DNA from 4 places in the Pseudoalteromonas sp. SG43-1 genome. Region 2 is predicted to be linked to each of the others. Evidence: predicted binding sites of a transcription regulator. Region 2 holds the regulator's gene; each other region holds the start of a gene.

Region 1 (5,455 bases), on a different contig from region 2:
TGCCCAAACAGGTCAGTGCGCTGCGCATTGCATTAGCTTTAATAGCTGAAAAAGCGGCCTTAGTGCCTTCCATTATCGCAAGAGCTGATTTAAACATGCTGCTTGATTCCTTCATCTTTAGTTACATCACTTACCACTTTACCGTCCACTAAACGAATCACGCGTTGGCAATGATCGGCAATTTCTTGCTCATGTGTTACTAAAATAATAGTGTGACCTTCGTTATGCAGCTCATCAAACAAATCCATAATTTCGCGGGTCGTTTTACTATCAAGATTACCTGTGGGTTCATCTCCTAATAATATATGTGGTTTTGTGACTAAAGCGCGGGCAATAGCAACACGTTGACGTTGCCCGCCCGATAGCTGGCTAGATAAATGATTAACTTTATCACCGAGACCTACCCGCTTTAGTGCTTCTAGAGCTTGTTGCTTGCGCTGTTTGCTAGGGATAAAGCGATATACTAAAGGCTGCATTACATTTTCTAGTGCGGTTGCACGTGGTATTAAGTTAAAGCTTTGAAATATAAACCCGACACTTTCATTACGCTGATGAGCAAGCTCTGTCTCGGTCATACTTTTTACTAGTTTATCTTTTAAGTAGTATTCGCCACTGCTGGGTGTATCTAAACAGCCTAATAAGTTCATCAAGGTCGACTTGCCTGAACCAGAAGGTCCTATAATCGCCACGTATTCGTTTTGCATTATATGTACGTTTACATCATCAAGTGCCTTAAATACCTCTGAGCCCATTTTGTATTGTTTATTAATATGCTCTAGCTTGATTACCGCAGACATTAGGCTTCTTCCTTGTCTGCATCTGATTTAAGTTTTACCACATCACCTTCAGTCAGAAGACTTACTGGGCGCGCAGGGCCAATAACTATTTTGTCGCCCTCATTTAAGCCGTCAGTAATGGCTTGCTCTATATCAGATGATATTCCAACAGTTACGGCAATTTTGCTAACGGTGTTATCACTATTTAGTCGCCATACAAATGTTTTATCGTCTTCTTTTTGGATTGCTTCTATTGGAAGTTTTAAACCGTTTTCGGCAATGCTTGTTGCGATCTCTGCTCTACAACTCATTCCTGCATATAGCTGGCGCTCAGTAGTGTCGAGTAATACTTTTACTTTAAACGATAAACCTTGAGAGCCGGCTTGGTTTTTAGCTGAAGTACCAATATTGATTACTGTGCCACTAAATGGTTTATTAGGGTATGCAGCCGCATAAATATTCGCTTTTTGGTTAAGCTTAATACTCGCAATGTCGGTTTCATCCACACGTAGCTCGGCTAAAATAGCGCTAGGATCGGCTACTAGCATTAAATCAGAGCCAATAATATTAGTAGTACCGGCTATAACGGTTTCACCTTCTTTAATATTTACAGATGCAAGCAAGCCGCTCATTGGAGCTCTAAATACACTTTTACTTAAGCGATCTTGCGCAATTTGTAGTGACGCTTGTGCTTGGTTGTACGACTCTATTCGTGATTCAATATCGATTTTAGCTAGATCGCGTGCGCTTTCAATGTTCTCGTAGCTCTCTTGATTACCTAAACCGACATCATATAAGTCTTTTTGTCTTTTAAGTTGGCGCTCTAGGTTAGCAAGGCGTGTTTTATTGTGTTTAATTTCAATTTCTGTGGCGCGAAGGATTGCTTTACTACGGGAAACTTCTGATTCAAAAGCAGTTGTATCAAGGCGCATTAACATATCGCCTTGTTTAACTCCTTGGCCTTCTTGAACAAATATTTTATCTACTCGGCCTGTCACTTCAGAGCGTAATTGCACTTGTGTATTAAAAACTAAATTACCTGAAGCCATTATTGAGTCAGCAATGTCGCCAAGCTCTACTTGAGCAATATTTACTTCGGCTTGTTTTTCATCGCCAGAAATTTGCTTTGACACAATTAGGGCTATAAATGCGCCTACAGCGAGTGTGATGATTATTGCTTTTTTCATTTTATCTATCCGTGAATTAAGTAATGTGGAGCTAGTATCTACCTCCACTTAAGAGTTAACTTGCTGCAATGATTGCCCAAATACCAAAAATAATAATTGAAGGAAGAGCAGAGAATAGGAGTGCTTTGTTAGTTGAAAAATTAGTCCAGCATTTTAAGCCGATCATTCCCAGCGCAATGCTCCAAAAGCTAAATAAGTTTATTGATTCTAATAAGCTATAAAAAGGATGGCCAATTTCAAGTCCTATTATTAATTGGTTAATAGATGCGTAGCTATATACGGCTTGTTGAGATATTTGATCTGTACTTGCACTTAGTACAAGAGCAATTGTTCCTAGGCTTGAAATAACAACTGGCATCATTGTCCAGGTAGCGAATCCATACCAAGCTCCGTAGCTATGTTCTGATTCAGGATCTTGTTTAGCCACAAGCATATAATAAAGTGCCATTAATGCATTCATGATAGCCAGCGCAATTACGCCGCCAAACAAACCAAACCATATTTGGCCTTCTGCATTTTGCTCTATACTTTGGCGAATCATTTTTTGCTCGCCAATCGTCGCATCAATAGTTGATGCTGCTACTTGCTCATTAATCAAAAACTGCATATCAACAGTGGAATAAAAAATATAAATACTCGCCATTGAAACTAAAGACATGACTATAAAAGCAAGCCATGACCAACCTTTGGCGTGTTCAACACCATTGAAAGCTTTACTAGGACTTATATAAATATCGAGTAGGGCGCTAAACGCGTTAGGTGATTTCATTATTATTCCTTTATACCTATTTTATGGCTAGGCAGTTATAAATGCCCAGTGACTAGGTAATAGAATAAAGGAAAATGTATGTATTGTTTTCATTCAATTGTAACGTTTTGTTAACAGGTGTGAGGGGTCTTGTTCAAAAACGAGAAAAGGGCCAAAAGGCCCTTCGTGTCGCAGCAAGTAACACATTCTTTCTTATAAATTAAAGTCTACAGAATAAGCAACGTAAGCTTTAATATCTGAGTCATCCATATCTGTATCAGATAAACCAAAAGTGAAACCATCTTTCGAAATTGATACACCGTAATCTAAGATATTATCATCGCCAATAAAGTCACCAGAGTAGTGGCCTAAGTGAAGTGCCATTTCAGTGCCGTTACTGCCAATAGCAAAACCGTAGTCAGCTGTCAGGTAAAGTGAATCACCAAAGTCTGTACCATCACCACTTGCAGCTGATGTTGCAAGTACTGAAGCACCAAATGTAAAGCCTTCAACACTGATGCTACCGTAAATTTCAGAGAAATCTGCGTCAGCTTCAGAAGCTGCATCTGGGTAAGCGTAATAAATATAGCCAACATCATAGCTAACGCTTTCGTTAATGTCGCCACCAAAGCCTGCATATAAATCAAGCTCATAGGTCATTTCATCTGCCCACGATGCATTTGAAGCCCAAGTACCTGCATAAAAGCCCGATTCATTAGCGTAATCAATACCGCCTGAAATAGCTGCATCGCCCCCAGTTTGCTCTTGACCACGCCATAAGTAGTTTGATGTTGCCGCTGCGTTTGCTGTTACTTCAGCATGTACGGCTGTTGATGTTAAAGATGTTGCGCCCATTAATGCTATAGCACTTATAGCGATGGTTTTTTTTAGTTTTAGCATGTCCATTTCCCGTTATATGATTTTTGCTCGCCAAGGTTTTTATTATGTATTCGGAACCTTTAGGCTGACGGCTTTTTATTGTTTAACTAACGGGATAATTGCACTGTATGTGCCAGCTTCATTATTTTTTATTAAAAATTATTTTTATACATTAAAAACATGAGCTTGTATTTTATAGATTGAGAAGAGATATGGTATGTAGGAAGATGTTGCGCACACTGCTGGTGCATAAATTAACCTAGCCGCACCATAAAAGTACGGCTAAATTAGAAGTTTTTAGCCAAATATAGTGCGCATAAGGCTAATTGTTTCGTTTACACTACGACCTTTTTGAACTTCACTCACAATTGAATCGCGCTTACTGCGAATGTGCTCAGGAATATCGTCAGCAGCAAGTGCGCGGTCTACTAAAATTTCTGCAGACTCTTTACCTCTACGCTGAGTTTTACCTGTCGTAGTTGTAGTTCGTTTAGGCTTACTTAACAGTTTGATGTAGTTAGAGTTATCTGGTGTTTTTGCATCAGCATAGTGAAAGAAACATGGGATTAGTGCTTTAATAGCAACTAATTGTGCTTCTAACTCATTACTAGGTTTAGCCATTTTGTACCATGACATAGCTTGAATACCTTTTACAATATCTTGCCAGTAACGCTCAAAATCACTATTTTTTAGTTTAGAAACACCAAGGGCACCGCATAATGCATCTAATCGATTGTTTGTGATCGGAGTAAATATATCAGGGCGACGCATTGCAAGCAGTCGTGTTGCAGGCGCAAGTGTTGGTTTTTCATTATTGTCGGTGAATATTTTTGAATAAGCAGCAACAAATTGTTGATATTCGTATTGAGTAATGTCACCTTCAAGTGGAATATTTACTAGTGCATCGTCAAAGGCACCTGGTAAATCGCCAAGCATTTGATGAAAGCTCTTCGCACTTTTTGTTGATGCAAACCATTCAACGTCAAAGTTGTATGTGCTTGGATCAAGTGATGCCATGTGCTTACCGCTAAACGCAAGTAAGTCTTCAGGAATCATATCTTTAAGAGATTGTTCACGAATGCTCTTAATGTAGTCTACTAAGCGAAGCTGTTCATCAAGAGCAATAACGTCTTTGTGTTGTTCTACAAATAAACTTACTACAGGCCACGGAGCAATACGTAAAGTTTTAACCTGTAAAAAGCTGATAGCTGAAATAAGCTGATCGTGTAGCTTCTTAAGTACTGGTAATTGCTGCGGCTCTAGTAAATCGTAGTTCATACGATCTCTGCTTGCACTTAGCAATTCGTAACACCAAGGTAAAAAATCATCAGGGTGGTTTTCTACTTTCACGGCCATAAGGTTAAGGCTTAATTCTGAAGATTGCTTCAGAATGTTCTGATAGATTTGATTTTCTTGTTCGCCTAGCGTCATTTTTGACGGTGAAATTAGCAGTTTTTTCATGCCTTGTAGAATCTCCGGTTTAGATATATATTTTTTTGCTGGTCTATTTTAGCGCAATTACGCTAATAACAACAGCGCTGTCCTCCATACGTTGTAATTGAAGTAGCTAAATCGGTGTTTTTGCTAATAGAATGAGACTAACGCTTTAACATGTATTAATCATTTTTATCTAGTACAAAGAGACTTTCAACTGAGGTATTAAAATGCTTTGCTATTTTTAGAGCAATTATTACCGAAGGGGTAAATCGTGCCGTTTCTACTGTACTAATAGTCTTACGTGAAACCGCAATTAGATCAGCCAAGTCTTGTTGAGAAAGGCCTGCTTCTTTGCGGTATTTTGCAATTTTATTTTGCACTTTTGCTCCTAATCTTTGCTTTGCCAAAGAATTGATACGCCGTATATT
Region 2 (5,455 bases):
AAAATATCTATTGATGATAACGATATTACTCTTTTACCTATGCATAGTCGTGCTAGATTAGGCATAGGCTACTTACCACAAGAGTCATCGATTTTTAGAAAGCTGACTGTTTATCAAAACTTAATGGCCATTTTAGAAACACGCAAAGAACTAAATAAACAAGCCAGAGAAGACACGCTCAATAACTTATTAGATGAATTTAGCATACAACACATTCGTGATAGCCAAGGTATGGCATTATCGGGTGGAGAACGTCGTCGTGTAGAAATAGCACGAGCGCTGGCAGCAGATCCTAAATTTATATTACTGGATGAACCGTTTGCCGGTGTTGACCCTATTTCGGTATTAGATATAAAGAAAATAATAGAACATCTTAAAAATCGTGGGATTGGTGTATTAATTACCGACCATAACGTAAGAGAGACCCTTGATGTTTGTGAAAAAGCCTACATTGTTTCTCATGGGGAGCTGATTGCATCAGGTACTCCAGAACACGTATTAAATGATAAAACAGTACGCGATGTTTACTTAGGCGAGCAATTTAGGCTGTAACATTTACGCCATGTCTTTAAGCATCTGCTAGTATTAATTATAACAACATAAAAGGATTGTTAGAGATACATGAGGCAATCACTACAGCTGCGCATGGGCCAGCAACTTACAATGACTCCACAGTTGCAACAAGCTATTCGTTTGTTGCAACTCAGTACATTGGATCTCCAGCAAGAAATACAAGAAGCTCTCGACAGTAATCCACTATTAGAGGTTGAAGAGGCAGACTATTCCGAAGACGCTGCTGGTAAAAACGAGCAAAAAGCTGATACCGATGACATAACTGTTAGCGCATCTGCTGATGATGCTCCGAGCGAATATGAACAAGATACTGGTGAAGCACTTGCAAAAGACACGCTAAGTGACGACATGGCTATGGATGTTAGTTGGGATGAGTACATGAGTGCCGCTCCTGCAGCCTCATCAGGTCCAATGCCCGAAGACGAATCAATATACCAAGGCGCCTCTACTGAAACGCTCCATGAGTATTTAATGTGGCAATTACAACTAACGCCATTTAGCCCTACAGACGAAGCTATTGCTATTGCTATTGTAGAAGCTGTCGATGATTCAGGTATTTTAACACTAAGCTGCGAAGAGATTTTAGAAAGCTTTAATCAAGAAAACGAAGATGATAACGAAGTCGAACTTGATGAAATTGAAGCGGTATTAAAACGCATCCAACTGTTTGATCCTGTTGGTATTGCTGCACGTAGTTTACAAGAGTGTTTGTGTATTCAGCTTAATCAATTTGATAAAGAAACACCTTATATTAATGAAACGAAAATGATTTTAACCGAGCATATTGATCTATTAGCAGCTCGCGACTATCGTACATTAATGAAAAAAACTAAGCTCAAAGAAGAAGAGCTTAAAGAAGTAATGACACTAATACATACTCTCAACCCAAAACCTGCAGATACTATTGTAAGGGAAGAATCTGAGTATGTTATTCCTGATGTGTCAGTTAAAAAAATTAAAGGCCGCTGGGTTGTCGAATTAAACCCAGATAGCATGCCTAAAATTCGTGTTAATAGCCAATACGCAGCAATGTCTCGCACTGTAAAATCAAGTGGCGACAGCCAGTTTATTCGCTCACATTTACAAGAAGCTAAATGGTTTATTAAAAGCTTAGAAAGTAGAAACGACACGCTATTAAAAGTTACTAATTGTATTGTTAAGCAACAACAAGGCTTTTTTGAACATGGCCCTGAAGCCATGAAACCAATGGTTTTAAATGATGTGGCTGAAATGGTAGAAATGCACGAATCGACAATTTCGCGTGTTACTACTCAAAAGTACATGCATACACCCCGTGGTATATTTGAGCTTAAATATTTTTTCTCAAGCCATGTAAGTACTGAAAACGGTGGTGAATGTTCATCTACAGCAATACGTGCGCTTATCCGAAAATTAATCGCAGCAGAAAACTCAGCAAAACCATTGAGTGATAGCAAAATAGCGGATATATTGGCTGAGCAAGGAATTAAAGTAGCGAGACGTACAATCGCAAAATACCGCGAATCTCTTGCTATTCCACCGTCAAATCAGCGTAAAAGTCTGATTTAAGACGCTAAACTAAGAGGGTAATGCTTATGCAACTAAACTTAACTGGTCGTCACGTAGAATTAACCGATTCACTAAGAGACTATATTAATACTAAATTTGCGAAGCTTGAAAGACACTCTGATCATATTAATAATGTTCATGTCATTCTCGATGTAGAAAAATTAAATCAAAAAGCAGAAGCCACAATACACGTAAGCGGTGCTGAGCTATTTGCCTCTACAGAACATCAAGATATGTATGCCGCTATTGACTCGTTGATCGACAAGCTCGATCGCCAAGTAATCAAACACAAAGAGAAGCTTGCTCGACACTAATATGATGAAATTAAGTTCACTTATATGCCAGGACTGCAGCAAAGCTGCGGTCCTTTTTAATAGCAAAAAAAGAATTTTAGAGTTCATTAGCGAACTTGCTCACGACAAACTTCCGTATTTACCGCAACAAGATATTCTTAATGCTTTAATGAGCAGAGAGAAATTAGGTAGTACAGGTATAGGGCGTGGCATTGCTATTCCTCATGGAAGAATGAGCGGTGCAGAAGAGCCTTTGGCTTTAGTGCTCGTTAGCGAAACTCCAATAAACTTTGATGCAATCGATAATCGCCCTGTTGATATTTTTGTCGCACTCATCGTACCAGATGGCGATAACCAGCAGCACTTAAAGACTCTAGCAACCATTGCTGATAAACTAAACAACAAAGATTTTTGTAAACAGTTACGCAGTGCAAAATCTGATACTGAGCTTTACCAAGTTATTGTCGATCAATCATAGTTTTATAAAGGGTGTTAAATGGAGTTAATTATCATAAGCGGCCGTTCTGGTTCTGGAAAGTCGGTTGCTTTGCGCGTTGTAGAAGATTTAGGTTATTATTGCGTAGATAATATTCCAGTAAACCTACTACCTTCATTAGTTCGCAGTGTATCTGATAGCTACGATAAAATTGCTGTTAGCATAGATGTGCGCAACATCCCTAAAGAACAAGATGAATTTAACGATATTCTTGAATACTTACCAGGCTTTGCAAACCCTACGTTATTTTATTTAGATAGCGACGATCAGACATTGATCAAACGTTTTTCTGAAACACGCAGATTACACCCACTATCAATAGACTCGTTGCCCCTTGATTTAGCCATCAAAAAAGAAAAAGAATTACTTGATGTATTAACCACTCGCGCCGACTTTATGATAGATACGACTGATTTAAGTGTTCATCAACTCGCTGAATCTATTCGTGAAAAGATTTTAGGTAAAAAAGATAAGCAACTGATTGTCACATTTGAATCATTTGGCTTTAAACACGGTATACCAAAAGAAGCAGACTACGTATTTGATGCACGCTTTTTACCAAATCCACACTGGGAACCAGAGTTGAAGCCTTTAAATGGGTTAGATCAACCGGTTAAAGACTATTTAGCTAATCACAGCATAGTGCAAAAATTCACATGGCAAATTCAAACATTTGTACAAACGTGGTTACCGCATTTAGAAAGAAATAACCGCAGTTATTTAACCATTGCTATTGGGTGTACAGGCGGGCAACATCGCTCTGTGTATTTAGCGCAAACTATCGGTGAAAGTTTTGCAATGACACATCCCAATGTAAAAATTCGCCATCGCGAGCAAGAAAAATAATATAGCTGAATAATCACCTGTTCAGCTTAGGTAGAGTAAGTTATGCATTGTGAAGATACCTTTTTAATAAAAAACAAATTAGGCTTACACGCCAGAGCAGCTACTGTGCTTGCGCAATTAGCAGTACAATTTGATGCGACAATCACATTATTCCAAGATGACAAAGAAGCAGCAGGCGATAGCGTACTTGCATTAATGTTACTTGAAAGTAGCCAAGGAAAAGAAGTTAAAGTTGTTTGTAAAGGCCCTGATTCTGAGCAAGCTTTACACGCTGTTGGAGAATTAATAGCACAACGCTTTAATGAACAAGAATAATCTGTTTTATAAAAACAATATTCGCATTACTAGTGCTTCAATTAAAACAGATATATAAAATAAATAGGTTAGTAACGCCAGTTAACTCACCTCCCCCCATAAAGTAATATAACAATTTATAAAGGACGCCAATGCCAGAAGCTTTTGAACAAGATTATCCACTACAGCAACTAAAGCAGGTGACGAAGTCACTCAATAGTGGTCAATTTGTTCAAGTTAGGCGCATGCTCGCAAAAACGGCTCCTTGTGATACCGCATTATTATTAGAATCATCACCGCATAAAATTCGCCGACTGCTTTGGCAATTGGTCGATCCTGATGTGCAGGGTGATGTTCTTGAAGAATTATCTGAAGATGTTCGTTTAGGCATTATTGCCCAAATGGAACCTAAGCATATTGCCGCCGCAACTGAAGACATGGGCCACGATGACTTAGGTGAAGTATTACGTAGCCTGCCAGATACCGTCTATAAAGACGTTGTTAGCGCGATGGACATTCAAGACCGTGAACGTGCCACGCAAGCACTGTCATATCAAGAGCGTTCAGCAGGTGCGCTAATGAACACCGATACGGTGACCATTCGCCCTGATGTAACACTCGATGTTGTACTTCGTTATATTAGACTGCGTGGTGAGTTACCAGAGGGTACAGATGATTTATATGTTGTTGATAAACATAACTGCTTTATAGGCGCTTTATCGCTGAGTACATTATTAACTAATCCGCCAGAAAAAATTGTCCGCGATTTAATGGATGAAGATTGTGAGTCTATCCCAATCTCAATGGATGAAAGTGAAGTAGCGCAATTATTTGAGCGTCATAATTGGATATCGGCCCCAGTGGTGGACGATAACGACCAACTCCTCGGTCGTGTTACTATCGATGACATCGTTGATGTAATCCGAGAAGATGCCGAGCATAGCTTATTAAGCCTAGCCGGTCTTGATGATGAAGAGGATACATTCGCGCCAGTACTAAAAAGCTCTAAAAAACGCTCAGTTTGGCTAGGAGTTAACTTACTAACCGCACTTGCAGCTGCTTTTGTAGCTAGCTTTTTTGAAGGCACTTTAGATGTGCTCCCTATTTTGGCTGTGCTTAACGGTATTGTCCCTTCTATGGGTGGTGTTGCTGGTAGCCAATCATTAACGCTTGTTATCCGTGGTATTGCAGTAGGTCATATAAACCAAACAAACCAACGTTTCTTGATGATGAAAGAACTGGCCATTGGCGCGCTAAACGGTATTTTGTGGTCACTATTAATTGCGGGTGTTATTGCGCTATGGCAGTGGGACTTTATGCTTGGTGGCGTACTCGCCTTCGCTATGTTTATGAACTTAGTGGTGGCAGGTGTTGCTGGTGCAAGTATTCCAATAATTCTTAAAAG
Region 3 (5,455 bases), on a different contig from region 2:
ATAGCGGGTGCTAAAATTTGTGACAGTGGTAGTGCTGCGTGCTCATCTAGTTCAAGCGCCTTTTGCCAACCGCGAATTGTACCCGCTTGAGTCAGTGCGCTTAACCCGCCGCGCTCTGGTATTTGCGCGAGCGAGTTATAGGGCGTTGTATTAGTTGCTGCACGGCCGCAGGCGTCAATAGCGGTAGGCGTTTTTTGGTTTGGGTTATCGATAAGCCAAAAGCTGTCGCCACCAATTGAGTTCATATGTGGATATACAACGCTAATAGCAGCGGCAGCCGCTACCATAGCCTCGGTAGCTGTACCGCCTTGTTTTAGTATATTTATACCCGCCTCAGTGGCCGAAAAATGAGACGCGGTAAATGCAATGTTGTGTGTGGTCATGCCGGTGTGTCCTGTTTAAAGTGTGCAGCTAGGTGCTTAACGCAAGCAAGTAGGCTTTTATCGTTACCGTGGCTCATCATTAATGAAAAACCATACGGATGATCATTTGCTAAATCAGCCAGCGGTAAATGCACTTGCGCTGAGCCACTAAGCCCTGCAATTGCCGAAAGCGTAATAATTTGCATGCGTAAGGCGCTTGTGTCGGCGCCTAATTTAGGTGCGGTTGTGGGGGTGGTTGGCAAAAATAAACAGCTGTTTGTATTTAGGTTTTTAGCTATTAGTGTTTGCCATTGGGTTTGTACTTTTAGTGCTTCTTGTTCTTCTTGAACAGTTAGGGCAAGCGCCATATTAAAACGTGCCGCAATTGCTGGAGCAAACTGGGGAAGTTGCCCCGGCAATTGAAGCCAGTCTTTATGCGTTTTTGCGATTGCTCGCCCTTGCAGTACTCTAAAACTATCAGCAAGTTCATTTAATAAGCTGCTGTTAGGTAGTTCAAATTCTTTATGGTGCTTAAAATTAGGCTTGGTTTTTTCAAGCAATTGTTTAAGTGGGGCTTGTAAAACAGGGTCAACGAGTTCAAATAACGGCTCGCAAATAACTAAGGTATCAACGTTATTAATAGCTTGATTTGGTAGCAGTACATTACCTACATCGCTTAATAGCTCGGCGCTTTGGGTAAGCCAACCTATGGTATCAAAAGGCGGAGCCAACGGTATTAGGCCGTCTTTTTCAATCACGTTATGGCTTGGCCTTATGCCATATAAACCACAGTAGCTGGCGGGTATTCTAATTGAGCCGCCGGTGTCGGTGCCTAAGCCAATATCAGCTAAGTTAGCAGCAACTGCAGCAGCAGACCCCATACTCGAACCACCGCAAGCATGCCCTTTTAATTTAGGATTTTGCGCAGCGCCATAATGTATATTATTACCCTCTAAGCTATAAGCCAGCTCGTCAGTATGGGTAAAGCCTATAAGGTTACAACCAGCGGTCATGAGCTTATTAACCGAGCTTGCCGTATTTTGAGCCGGTTTAGCTGTTTTAAACCAGTGTGGGTTGCCTGCGCTGTTACGCTCGCCCTTTACTGCAAATACATCTTTTACAGCTAAGCGATTGTTTGCAAGCACTCCAGAGTGGTTTGTTTGCCACAGGGTAGGACCGTGATTGCAAAATATACCTTTGTTGTTTTTTTTATCACTCATTTGCAGCTCATTATTATAAAACTGACCAAGTACTTACTTATTAAGTTAAGAGTGATTAAAAAGCGGGCTGGTTATTATTATTATGAATACCAATTTTATTAAAAACATGATCATTTTATCGGATTAAATAGCGCACTCACTGCGTCATTTTCTTCGCGTTATAATAGATCACTAATTTAATGCAATTGCTAAGGCTCCGCTTTTTAATCGGTAGTTTTGATTTTATAGTGCTTAGACTAAGCAAGAGGAATGCCATAAATTAAAATCCTGTCCAACTGGTCAGGTTTTGTTGGGTTGTATGAGATTTGTAAATGTGGGCTGTAGAAATAGTGAGATTAAAATGAGCTAAAACAAACCAACTTGGTGCGCAGATGCACCAAGTTGGTCTCTATTTATATGGTTTTGAGTGCTAAATAAGGGGCGTTTTACTGATGATTAAACCATTAATATCGGCGTAAACCCAATCGTTAGGTTCAATAGTAGTGCTAAGCATAGTAACTGCTTGGTTTTTATCACCAAAGCCGCGCTTTAAGGTACTACGCGGTGTAGAGCCTAGCGCCATTACAGGTAAGTTCATCGTGGCGAGTATTTCTATATCTCGGCAACAGCCATTTATTATTACGCCTTCCCAGCCATTATTTAGGGCACGCTCAGCCATAATATCGCCTATAAACGCAAAGCGTTTGCTCGCAAACCCGTTTATAACCAATACTTTACCTTCACCATTTTCATGCAATATATCGGCGGCAAAAGAGTTGTCTTCTGGGCAGGTAACGGTAACTACTTTGCCATAAAACGTGGTTTTTTTACCAAAGTGATAAAGGCCGCTGTCTGCTACTTGCACGTTATCGCGATGATCGTCAAATAAATCGGGTGTAGTAAAGGATGTCATGGGTTAAGTCTCACTTTGCTCAGGTATTTTAAGACCAATACCTTTTAAAATTATGTGGGCAATTGATTGCGTAATTTGTGCCACATCGGTTTCGTCGTACTCTAATTTGTTCATTACGAGTAAAACCTCAGCCTGAAAGTCGGCGTAATATTGCGTGGTAGACCAAATAGTAAAGAGCAAATGGTAGGGATCAACCTTATCCATTTTATCAGCGTCCATCCATGCTTGAAGTACATCAACCTTTTGTTTAACCCAAGGGCGGGTATTGGTTCTAAAGTAGTTTTGTAAATAGGGTGCACCGCGCAGTATTTCACTGGCAAATAAGCGAGATTGCATTGGCTGATTTACGGCCAGTATTACTTTGCTTTTAATATAGTTATAAAGCACGGTAGCTGGATCGTCGTTAATTGTGACGTTATCGAGCCCTAAGTTCCAATTAGCTATTATGCGGTCAATCACAGACTCGTACAGACCATCCTTACTTTTAAAGTAATACAAAATATTAGCTTTTGGCACCTGCGCTTCTTTAGCAACCATGCTCATACTTGCTCCGTCGTAACCTAATTGCGAAAACAATTGCTCGGCGGCATCTAAAATTAGTTTTTGGTTTTTCTCGCGTGTGACTTCTTTTTTATTTGGCTTTATTTGTGTGGTCATTATAAAGTTTGCGTGTTTAACGTATTGATTGATTGTAGCTTTACTGACCAAAAGGTCAATTACTAAAAAGGGTGAATGCTAAAAACAAATGAGAGGTTTAAGCTATTAACTTTAGGGTCTGTTGATCTTTGCGGATTAAAATTTGTTCAAACTAGGGGCTATTTAATCGCGGCGCGAGATTTGTAACCTAGTGGGCTAAGTAAAAACCGAGCAACAAAGAGTAAGTAGCCCCTAGGAAGAACCCTTTGGGCAGCGCCTGTTTGGCATTAATGCTACGTTATCGCCCATTAATGGGGAATAACCACACTATATAGGCTCTGCCTTGCCTAAATACCAAACAGACTGCTGCAAATTCAACCTTGAAAGAACAACAGACCCTTATTGTTTAATTAAATAATTACTGTTAGTTTAGTTTCAAATTTACGAGTAGTACTTTTGGATTGGCAAATGGATTTTATAAGCAAAAATAAATACACGCTTTATGGAGTCGCGGCCATATTACTGTGGAGTTGCTTAGTTGCATTACTACGGGATATTTCTGAGTTGTTTAGCCCCATTGGTGGTGCGGCGGCTATGTATTCTGTCAGTGCGATATTTTTAATTTTGGTTATGGGAGTGCCCAAGTTTAGTGGTTTTTCGAAACGTTACTTGGTAATAGGTACTTTATTATTTGTATCGTACGAAATTTGCTTGGCGCTTTCTATTGGTATGGCAAATAGCCGTCATCAGGCAATGGAAATGGCGGTTATTAATTATTTATGGCCCACGCTGACTATACTGCTCTCTATTATTATTGGTCGTAAAAAAGTAAGTTTCTGGGTTTACCCAAGCATGATCATTGCTTTTTTAGGCGTTGCTTGGTGTATTACGGGCGATCAAAAAATGTCGGTCGATACGCTTGTTACTAACTTTGCTGATAATCCTGCTACTTATTTAATGGCATTAGCTGCAGCGTTTATATGGGCTATTTATTGCGTAGTTACGCAAAAGCTGAGTAATGGTAAAAATGCTATTACGTTATTTTTTACTGTCACGGCAATGAGTTTGTGGGCGCAATATGGTTTTAGTAATGAAGCACCATTAACGTTTTCACTGGGCTCAAGCATAACGTTGCTATTAGCTGGTGTAGTAGTGGGGAGCGGTTATGCACTGTGGAATCAAGCTATTATTGGCGGTAACTTAATGCTTTTGGGAACACTTTCGTACTTTACACCGGTGTTTTCTACTATTATTTCGGCGTTGTATTTATCTATTACGCTGAGTGCTTCGTTTTGGCAGGGGGTTGTACTGGTAACAGTGGGCTCGCTAATTTGCTACTTTGTAACGCGAGAAAAGCCTAAACAACCTCAAATAGCGTCTGCAACATAAGACTAATTTTATTAAAAATAAGCCCTATTATTTTAGGGCTTTTTGTTGCGTGCAGATTATTTTGCATTATTTACCTGCGCTAGTAACTCTATAACTTTTTGTTGACCAAATGTTTGTGCAAATTGCTCTGCTGTTTGACCGGCTTTGTTTTGATGCGCGTTGTCGCAATCAAGTGATACGAGTGTTTTAGCTATACTAAATTCACCTCTAAAAATAGCGGCCATTAGCGCTGTGTTGCCACGGTTATCTTCTAGACAGGCATTAGCGCCTAAGTGTAAAAGTGTGTTAACCGTGTTTTTATTACCATGGTAAGTAGCAATCATTAACGCGGTGTAGCCTTTATTGTTGTAGCTGTCGATAGGAATACCGGCATCTACAAATTGCTCTATTACAGCTGTGTCGTTTGTGCGTGCTGCGGCAAAGTAATAAGCAAATAAACTATCGTATTGAGTTTTTGCAGAATGTTGGGTTTCAGATTGCGTACTGGGTGTTTGTGTATCTGATGTATTTTGAGCGTAAACGCTACTGGTAAAGCTCAGAAATAGAGCGACTATAATTAATAAATTACGCATAACAATTGTCTCTTATAAAAGAGGAAGGGTTTATTCCTTCCTCATGATTGTGGTTTAAATAGCTATTTAGTTGGGACTAATTGCTTTTAACTAGTTGCCTATAAGTTAGCGGCTAGTTGTTTAACCATTTTAAGGTCGCCGTTTACAGCTTTAGTTAAGCGTGTACCGTACTCACTATCAGCTTTGTAAAAGTGGCTAAGCATTTTGTGTTTAACACTGCTGTTTTGCACTTTGCCTAAATCGCCTGCTAGGTTATTAATTAGGTTTGTACGTTCTTGCTTGCTAAAACCACGGTATATAACACCAGCTTGCGCGAAGTTTTGCTGCTTTTTAATCGCAGCTTGTTGTACAAAGCCTTTTAGCTCTGTGTTACTTCTACGTGCA
Region 4 (5,455 bases), on a different contig from region 2:
GCCAATGTGGCTTCGTGTCAATCAAGCCCAATTTAGCACGCAAGAATACAGTGACATGCTCAGCGCTAACGATATTGAACACACCTTAAACCCTGATTTTATTGATGGGATTAAGCTTGCCAAACCACGTGATGTATTTTCGTTACCTGAGTTTGATACAGGTGCATGTTCAGTACAAGATGCTGCAGCACAGTTGGCAGCCCGCTTTTTAGAACCTAAAGCAGACGACTATATTTTGGATGCCTGCGCAGCCCCTGGCGGTAAAACATGTCATATTTTAGAGCTTGCTGATGCTGATGTACTTGCACTTGATAGCGACTCAACTCGCCTTGAACGTGTTAAGCAAAACTTAACTCGTATTGGCTTAGGTGCAGACCTACAATGTGGCGATGCATCGCAACCACATATCTGGTGGGATGAAAAATTATTTGATCGTATTTTACTTGATGTGCCTTGTTCGGCCACTGGCGTAATTCGCCGTCACCCTGACATAAAATGGTTACGTCGCGCATCAGATATCGAAGACTTAGCCAAGTTACAAAGCGATATTCTTGATAGCATTTGGCCACTGTTAAAACCAGGTGGCACATTGGTATATGCTACGTGTTCAGTTCTTCCACAAGAAAACCAACAGCAAGTTGCTAAGTTTTTAGCTAATAACGATGATGTAGAACATATACCTCTACACGAAAACGATACCGTAACAACGCCAGGTTTGCAGTTACTGCCCGGTGAAAGTGATGGATTTTATTACGCTAAGCTAGTTAAAAAAGCCTAATAGCCGTACACTAAATAGTTAGCCATTTATGAAACATTAAATGGCTATTTTTTTAATTAAATTATGATCAATACCACGGGTAAATAATGAAAATAATTATACTCGGTGCCGGGCAAGTTGGTGCTACGCTTGCTGAAAACTTAGTTGGCGAACAAAACGAAATTACCGTTGTTGATATAGACGGTAACCGATTACGTGAACTTCAAGATAAGTACGACTTACAAGGGGTTATGGGCCACAGCGCGCATCCTGATGTATTACGCCGCGCAGGTGCTGAAGATGCCGATATGATTATAGCGGTAACCAGTTCAGATGAAGTGAACATGGTTGCATGCCAAGTGGCATACAGTATTTTTAAAACGCCTACTAAAATTGCTCGTATTCGCTCAGAGCAATACTTAAAATACCGCGAAAAACTTTTTCAAAACGATGATTTACCAATCGATCATTACATTGCTCCCGAAGCACTGGTCACTAAGTATATTCGCCGTTTAATTGACTACCCTGGTGCTCTGCAAGTATTGCAGTTTGCTGATGGCATGCTCTCGTTAGTAGCCGTAAAAGCTTACTATGGCGGTTTACTTGTAGGTTATGCGTTATCTGCACTTAAAGAACATATTCCTAATGTAGAAACTCGTGTTGCCGCTATTTATCGTCAAGGTAAAGCAATAAAACCATTGGGTACCACCGTTATTGAAGCCGATGACGAAGTATTCTTTATTGCCGCTACAAAACATATACGCGCAGTAATGAACGAGCTACAAAAACTTGAGCGTTCGTACAAAAAAATTATGATAGCTGGTGGCGGTAACATTGGGGCAGGCCTTGCCCGCTCACTTGAAAAAAACCACACCGTTAAACTAATTGAACGCAGTAAAGAACGTGCTGAGCAACTCTCAGAAATGCTCGATAACACGGTCGTTTTTTGTGGTGACGCATCTGATCAAGAACTGCTCTCAGAAGAGCATATTGAACAAGTAGATGTGTTTATTGCCGTAACCAATGACGATGAAGCAAACATTATGTCGGCTATGCTTGCAAAACGTATGGGCGCACAAAAAACCATGGTGCTTATCCAGCGTGGAGCTTACGTTGATTTGGTACAAGGCGGCGAAATAGACATTGCCATATCGCCACAACAAGCAACTATATCAGCGTTATTAACGCACGTACGCCGTGGTGATATTGTTAACGTGTATTCACTGCGTAAAGGCGCAGCAGAAGCCATAGAAGCGGTAGCTCATGGTGATGAAAGCACATCTAAAGTGGTTGGTCGTGCGATTGCCGACATAAAACTTCCTGCGGGTACAACTATTGGCGCAATAGTACGTAATGACGATGTACTGATAGCCCACGATGATACAATTATTATGTCGGGCGATCATGTCATCATGTTTTTAATCGACAAAAAACATATTACCGTTGTAGAAAAACTATTCCAAGTAAGTGCTATATTCCTTTAACTAGTTACGCTAATTAGTTAGTTAATTTAAAATACAAAAAAGCCGCTGACTAAGGCGGCTTTAGTGGAGTATCTTCGAATATTGATTACTGTACCTTTGAAAACTCTTCTTTAGAGATTTCACCATTTCCATCAGTATCTAAATCATCAAAAATCTTCACAAGTTGAGGGTTAACCTTCGCTTCTTCCATTGAAATCGCACCGTCGCCATCTGCATCAAAAGAGGCAAAATCTACTGCAGCATATGCTGCTGATGAAGATGCTAAAACGATAACTGCAAGTGTTGTATTGAATGTTTTCATAATAATATTCCTAGTAATATGGGAAGTCCTTTTCAAAGATCCCTGACTGTGAAAAATGTTTAATTAGTAATTAGCGAACTCTTCTTTAGAAAGCTCGCCGCTACCGTCGGTATCTAGCTCAATAAATTCAGCCATTAAATCGGTATCGACTGCCGCTTCGCTTGGGCTAATTGTGCCGCTACCATCGATATCAAGGCTGTCAAAATCTGATGCTGCAAATGCAGCTGAAGAAGATGCTAGTACTATAAGTGCTAATGCTTTATTTAAATGTTTCATAACTTAATCCTTCAATGTTCTATCAAAAAAATTGCTTCGTTTAACTTAAAACGTAATTTTTCACTTCCTTGTTATCCTCTTTCGTAAGCTCCCTTGCCTACTTAGGTTGTCTTTGGCAACTCAGGATAAATACTTTTTAATTAAGCTTCTGAAAATTCTTCTTTTGATAACTCACCATTTTGGTCAGTATCAAGCTCAGAAAACATGCTCATTAATTTTGCGTCTACTGATGCTTCTGCTTGGCTAATTGTGCCACTGCCGTCTACATCAAGTGTGTCAAAATCTGTTGCTGCAAAAGCGGCTGAAGAAGATGCAATAGCGATAAGTGCTAAAGTTTTATTAATGCTTTTCATAATATGTATCCTTCAAATTTATGTGTGTGCGATTAAGTGTTTCACTTTGAATCACGATTTCGTTCAGTACACCCTGACTATTACAACTTAAATGCCAACATTGAAAAGCCATTAAATTTCAAGAAGTTAAAAAGAATACGTACAATAAGTAGGAATTTTCAGAGTCATTACTGTTGCCTTTTCGCAACACGCTTTAGAGGTAAAGAACTAAAGTCATTAAAAACAACTAGTTATGTTTATATAAAAAGATACATTTTAAAATGTAGAGCTATAAAAGGAGGGATTTTAAAAAATAATTAAGGTTAATTTTAACGAAGTAGCTATAACAACAAAAAACAAGCCATAACAAAAAATACGTAAAACATTGTTTTATCTGAATAATATTTTTAATTATATAAAAACAAAAAAACACTTTATAAATACTCACGTAAAACGACATTTTGTTGCAAATAAGCGAAAAACGATTTAGTCAACGGTGGGCTCAAGCGCAGATGGGTCTATAAAATGCTCTTTCATAAAGGTTTTCATTTCATCCTCGCTTGCTAGTAGCTTAATTCCGCAGTGCACACCTGCGACATGCTCTTTAACACTGCAAATTTCACCTTCAAAATCTTTATCACTACTATTGAGTACGACAGTGCATTGCATATCTTTAATACCTTCAGCTTGCTGATCGCCTCTAATATCAAACATTACACCAGTGAGTGAAATGTCCTTAATAAGGCCTTCAAGCACTCTATCGTCACTTAGTTTTAACTTTGCAGGTAACAAGGTAGGTATGCGTGTTTGCGAGCGTAGCGCAAATAGCTGCACTTGCTTAGGAAAATTAATAAAGACGAGTTTAGCGGGATGAGAGGCTACTGACATAATTTGCTGGCGAAACGCAATAACTTGCCCGCCACTGCCTTCAATCAGTGCTCTTACAACAACCATTACACCATCACGTAAATAGTCACTCGCTGCAGGTAAACGCTTAGCATTGGGATAATTTAAAATAATAAACTGTTTATCGAGTAAACCAACTAATTCAGTTTTAACACGCTTACTGCTTGTAGGTGTTAATATTTCTAGGTCAACTAAACTGCCTACACCTATATGCTTTAGCTTTTCTAAATTTGTTGGCATATCCCTTTTTCCAATATTTTGTAATTTAAAACTTAAGCCGCTCGTTTATCCACGCCAAAAAGTAGGCGTAAATAACACTAATAAAGTAAATATTTCTAGGCGACCAAACACCATTGCAATAGTAAGCAACCATTTAGCACCATCGGTTATAGCACCATAATGCGACGCTACATCTCCTAAGCCAGGCCCTAAGTTATTTAAACAAGCCGCAGTGGCTGAGAACGCAGTTATGTTATCCATACCCGTGCCCATAAGCGCTAACATGATAATAATAAATACAAGCGCATATGCAGAGAAAAATCCCCACACGGCTTCTACTACTTTGTCTGGCAACGCCTTACGACCCAGCTTGATTGAATATATAGCCCGTGGGTGCACTAAACGATTGAGCTCACGCACGCCCTGCAAATAAAGTAAAAATACGCGCACTACTTTCATACCACCACCGGTAGAGCCTGCACAGCCACCAATAAAGCTCGAAAATATAAGTAAAATAGGTAAAAACAAAGGCCATGTTGAAAAGTTATCAGTAGCAAAGCCTGCTGTTGTACTCATTGAAACAGCTTGAAATAACGCCTGATCGAGGGTTTCATCGCCATTAGCAAATATTTCGTTAGAGGAAAGTACGGTAAAACAAATAACCACCAGCGCTAATTGAATACACAAAAACACCTTAAACTCTGGGTCTCTAATATAAACTTGTATATTTCGGCTCGCCACTGCGGCGTAATGCAGGGAGAAGTTAACAGCGGCAATAATTAAAAAGAACACACAAATAAAGTTAATTACAGGGCTGTCAAAGTGCCCCATGGAGGCGTCGTAAGTAGAAAAACCACCTATCGCCACCGTTGAGAATGCATGGCATATAGCATCAAACCACTCCATTCCTGCAGCCCAATAAGCCAGCATACAAGTAATAGTCAACGACACATAAATATACCAAAGGTGCTTTGCAGTATCGGCAATTCGCGGGGTCATTTTAGAATCTTTTACAGGCCCTGGTATTTCAGCGCGGTACAACTGCATACCACCAACACCTAGCATTGGGAGTATAGCAACAGCGAGTACGATTATACCCATACCGCCAAACCACTGGAGTTGCTGGCGATAAAACAATACCGACTTGGGTAAATACTCAATACCGGTAAGCACCGTAGCG

Evidence for each region. Region 2 encodes sigma-54, which starts transcription at its own class of promoters, with help from an activator protein. Its sites were predicted from a motif close to GTTGGCACGNNNNTNGNNT; they were not measured.
Region 1: H5159_RS14240 (TorF family putative porin) is a predicted target of sigma-54. The motif match lies at 3,710-3,728, and genes of this name have one in related genera.
Region 3: H5159_RS06995 (amidase family protein) is a predicted target of sigma-54. The motif match lies at 1,821-1,839, and genes of this name have one in related genera.
Region 4: H5159_RS18315 (EF-hand domain-containing protein) is a predicted target of sigma-54. The motif match lies at 3,252-3,270, and genes of this name have one in related genera.

What each region holds. Positions count from the first base shown of each region.
Region 1 is NZ_JACJFD010000020.1:73,687-79,141, forward strand. Features, by position in the region: gene H5159_RS14220 (ABC transporter permease) at 1-97, opposite strand, end outside; gene H5159_RS14225 (ABC transporter ATP-binding protein) at 90-797, opposite strand; gene H5159_RS14230 (efflux RND transporter periplasmic adaptor subunit) at 797-1,963, opposite strand; gene H5159_RS14235 (YIP1 family protein) at 2,019-2,732, opposite strand; gene H5159_RS14240 (TorF family putative porin) at 2,925-3,611, opposite strand; gene H5159_RS14245 (hypothetical protein) at 3,888-5,051, opposite strand; gene H5159_RS14250 (helix-turn-helix transcriptional regulator) at 5,207-5,407, opposite strand; gene H5159_RS14255 (hypothetical protein) at 5,416-5,455, opposite strand, start outside.
Region 2 is NZ_JACJFD010000001.1:303,332-308,786, reverse strand. Features, by position in the region: gene lptB (LPS export ABC transporter ATP-binding protein) at 1-552, shown strand, start outside; gene H5159_RS01410 (RNA polymerase factor sigma-54) at 622-2,121, shown strand; gene hpf (ribosome hibernation promoting factor) at 2,148-2,435, shown strand; gene ptsN (PTS IIA-like nitrogen regulatory protein PtsN) at 2,440-2,892, shown strand; gene rapZ (RNase adapter RapZ) at 2,911-3,756, shown strand; gene H5159_RS01390 (HPr family phosphocarrier protein) at 3,799-4,071, shown strand; gene mgtE (magnesium transporter) at 4,203-5,455, shown strand, end outside.
Region 3 is NZ_JACJFD010000006.1:121,459-126,913, forward strand. Features, by position in the region: gene H5159_RS06990 (gamma-glutamyltransferase family protein) at 1-383, opposite strand, end outside; gene H5159_RS06995 (amidase family protein) at 380-1,582, opposite strand; gene H5159_RS07000 (putative 4-hydroxy-4-methyl-2-oxoglutarate aldolase) at 1,992-2,474, opposite strand; gene H5159_RS07005 (TetR/AcrR family transcriptional regulator) at 2,478-3,131, opposite strand; gene yddG (aromatic amino acid DMT transporter YddG) at 3,579-4,499, shown strand; gene H5159_RS07015 (ankyrin repeat domain-containing protein) at 4,556-5,071, opposite strand; gene H5159_RS07020 (catalase) at 5,170-5,455, opposite strand, start outside.
Region 4 is NZ_JACJFD010000032.1:42,190-47,644, reverse strand. Features, by position in the region: gene rsmB (16S rRNA (cytosine(967)-C(5))-methyltransferase RsmB) at 1-778, shown strand, start outside; gene trkA (Trk system potassium transporter TrkA) at 865-2,241, shown strand; gene H5159_RS18325 (EF-hand domain-containing protein) at 2,327-2,542, opposite strand; gene H5159_RS18320 (calmodulin) at 2,606-2,818, opposite strand; gene H5159_RS18315 (EF-hand domain-containing protein) at 2,959-3,171, opposite strand; gene H5159_RS18310 (flagellar brake protein) at 3,637-4,296, opposite strand; gene H5159_RS18305 (TrkH family potassium uptake protein) at 4,342-5,455, opposite strand, start outside.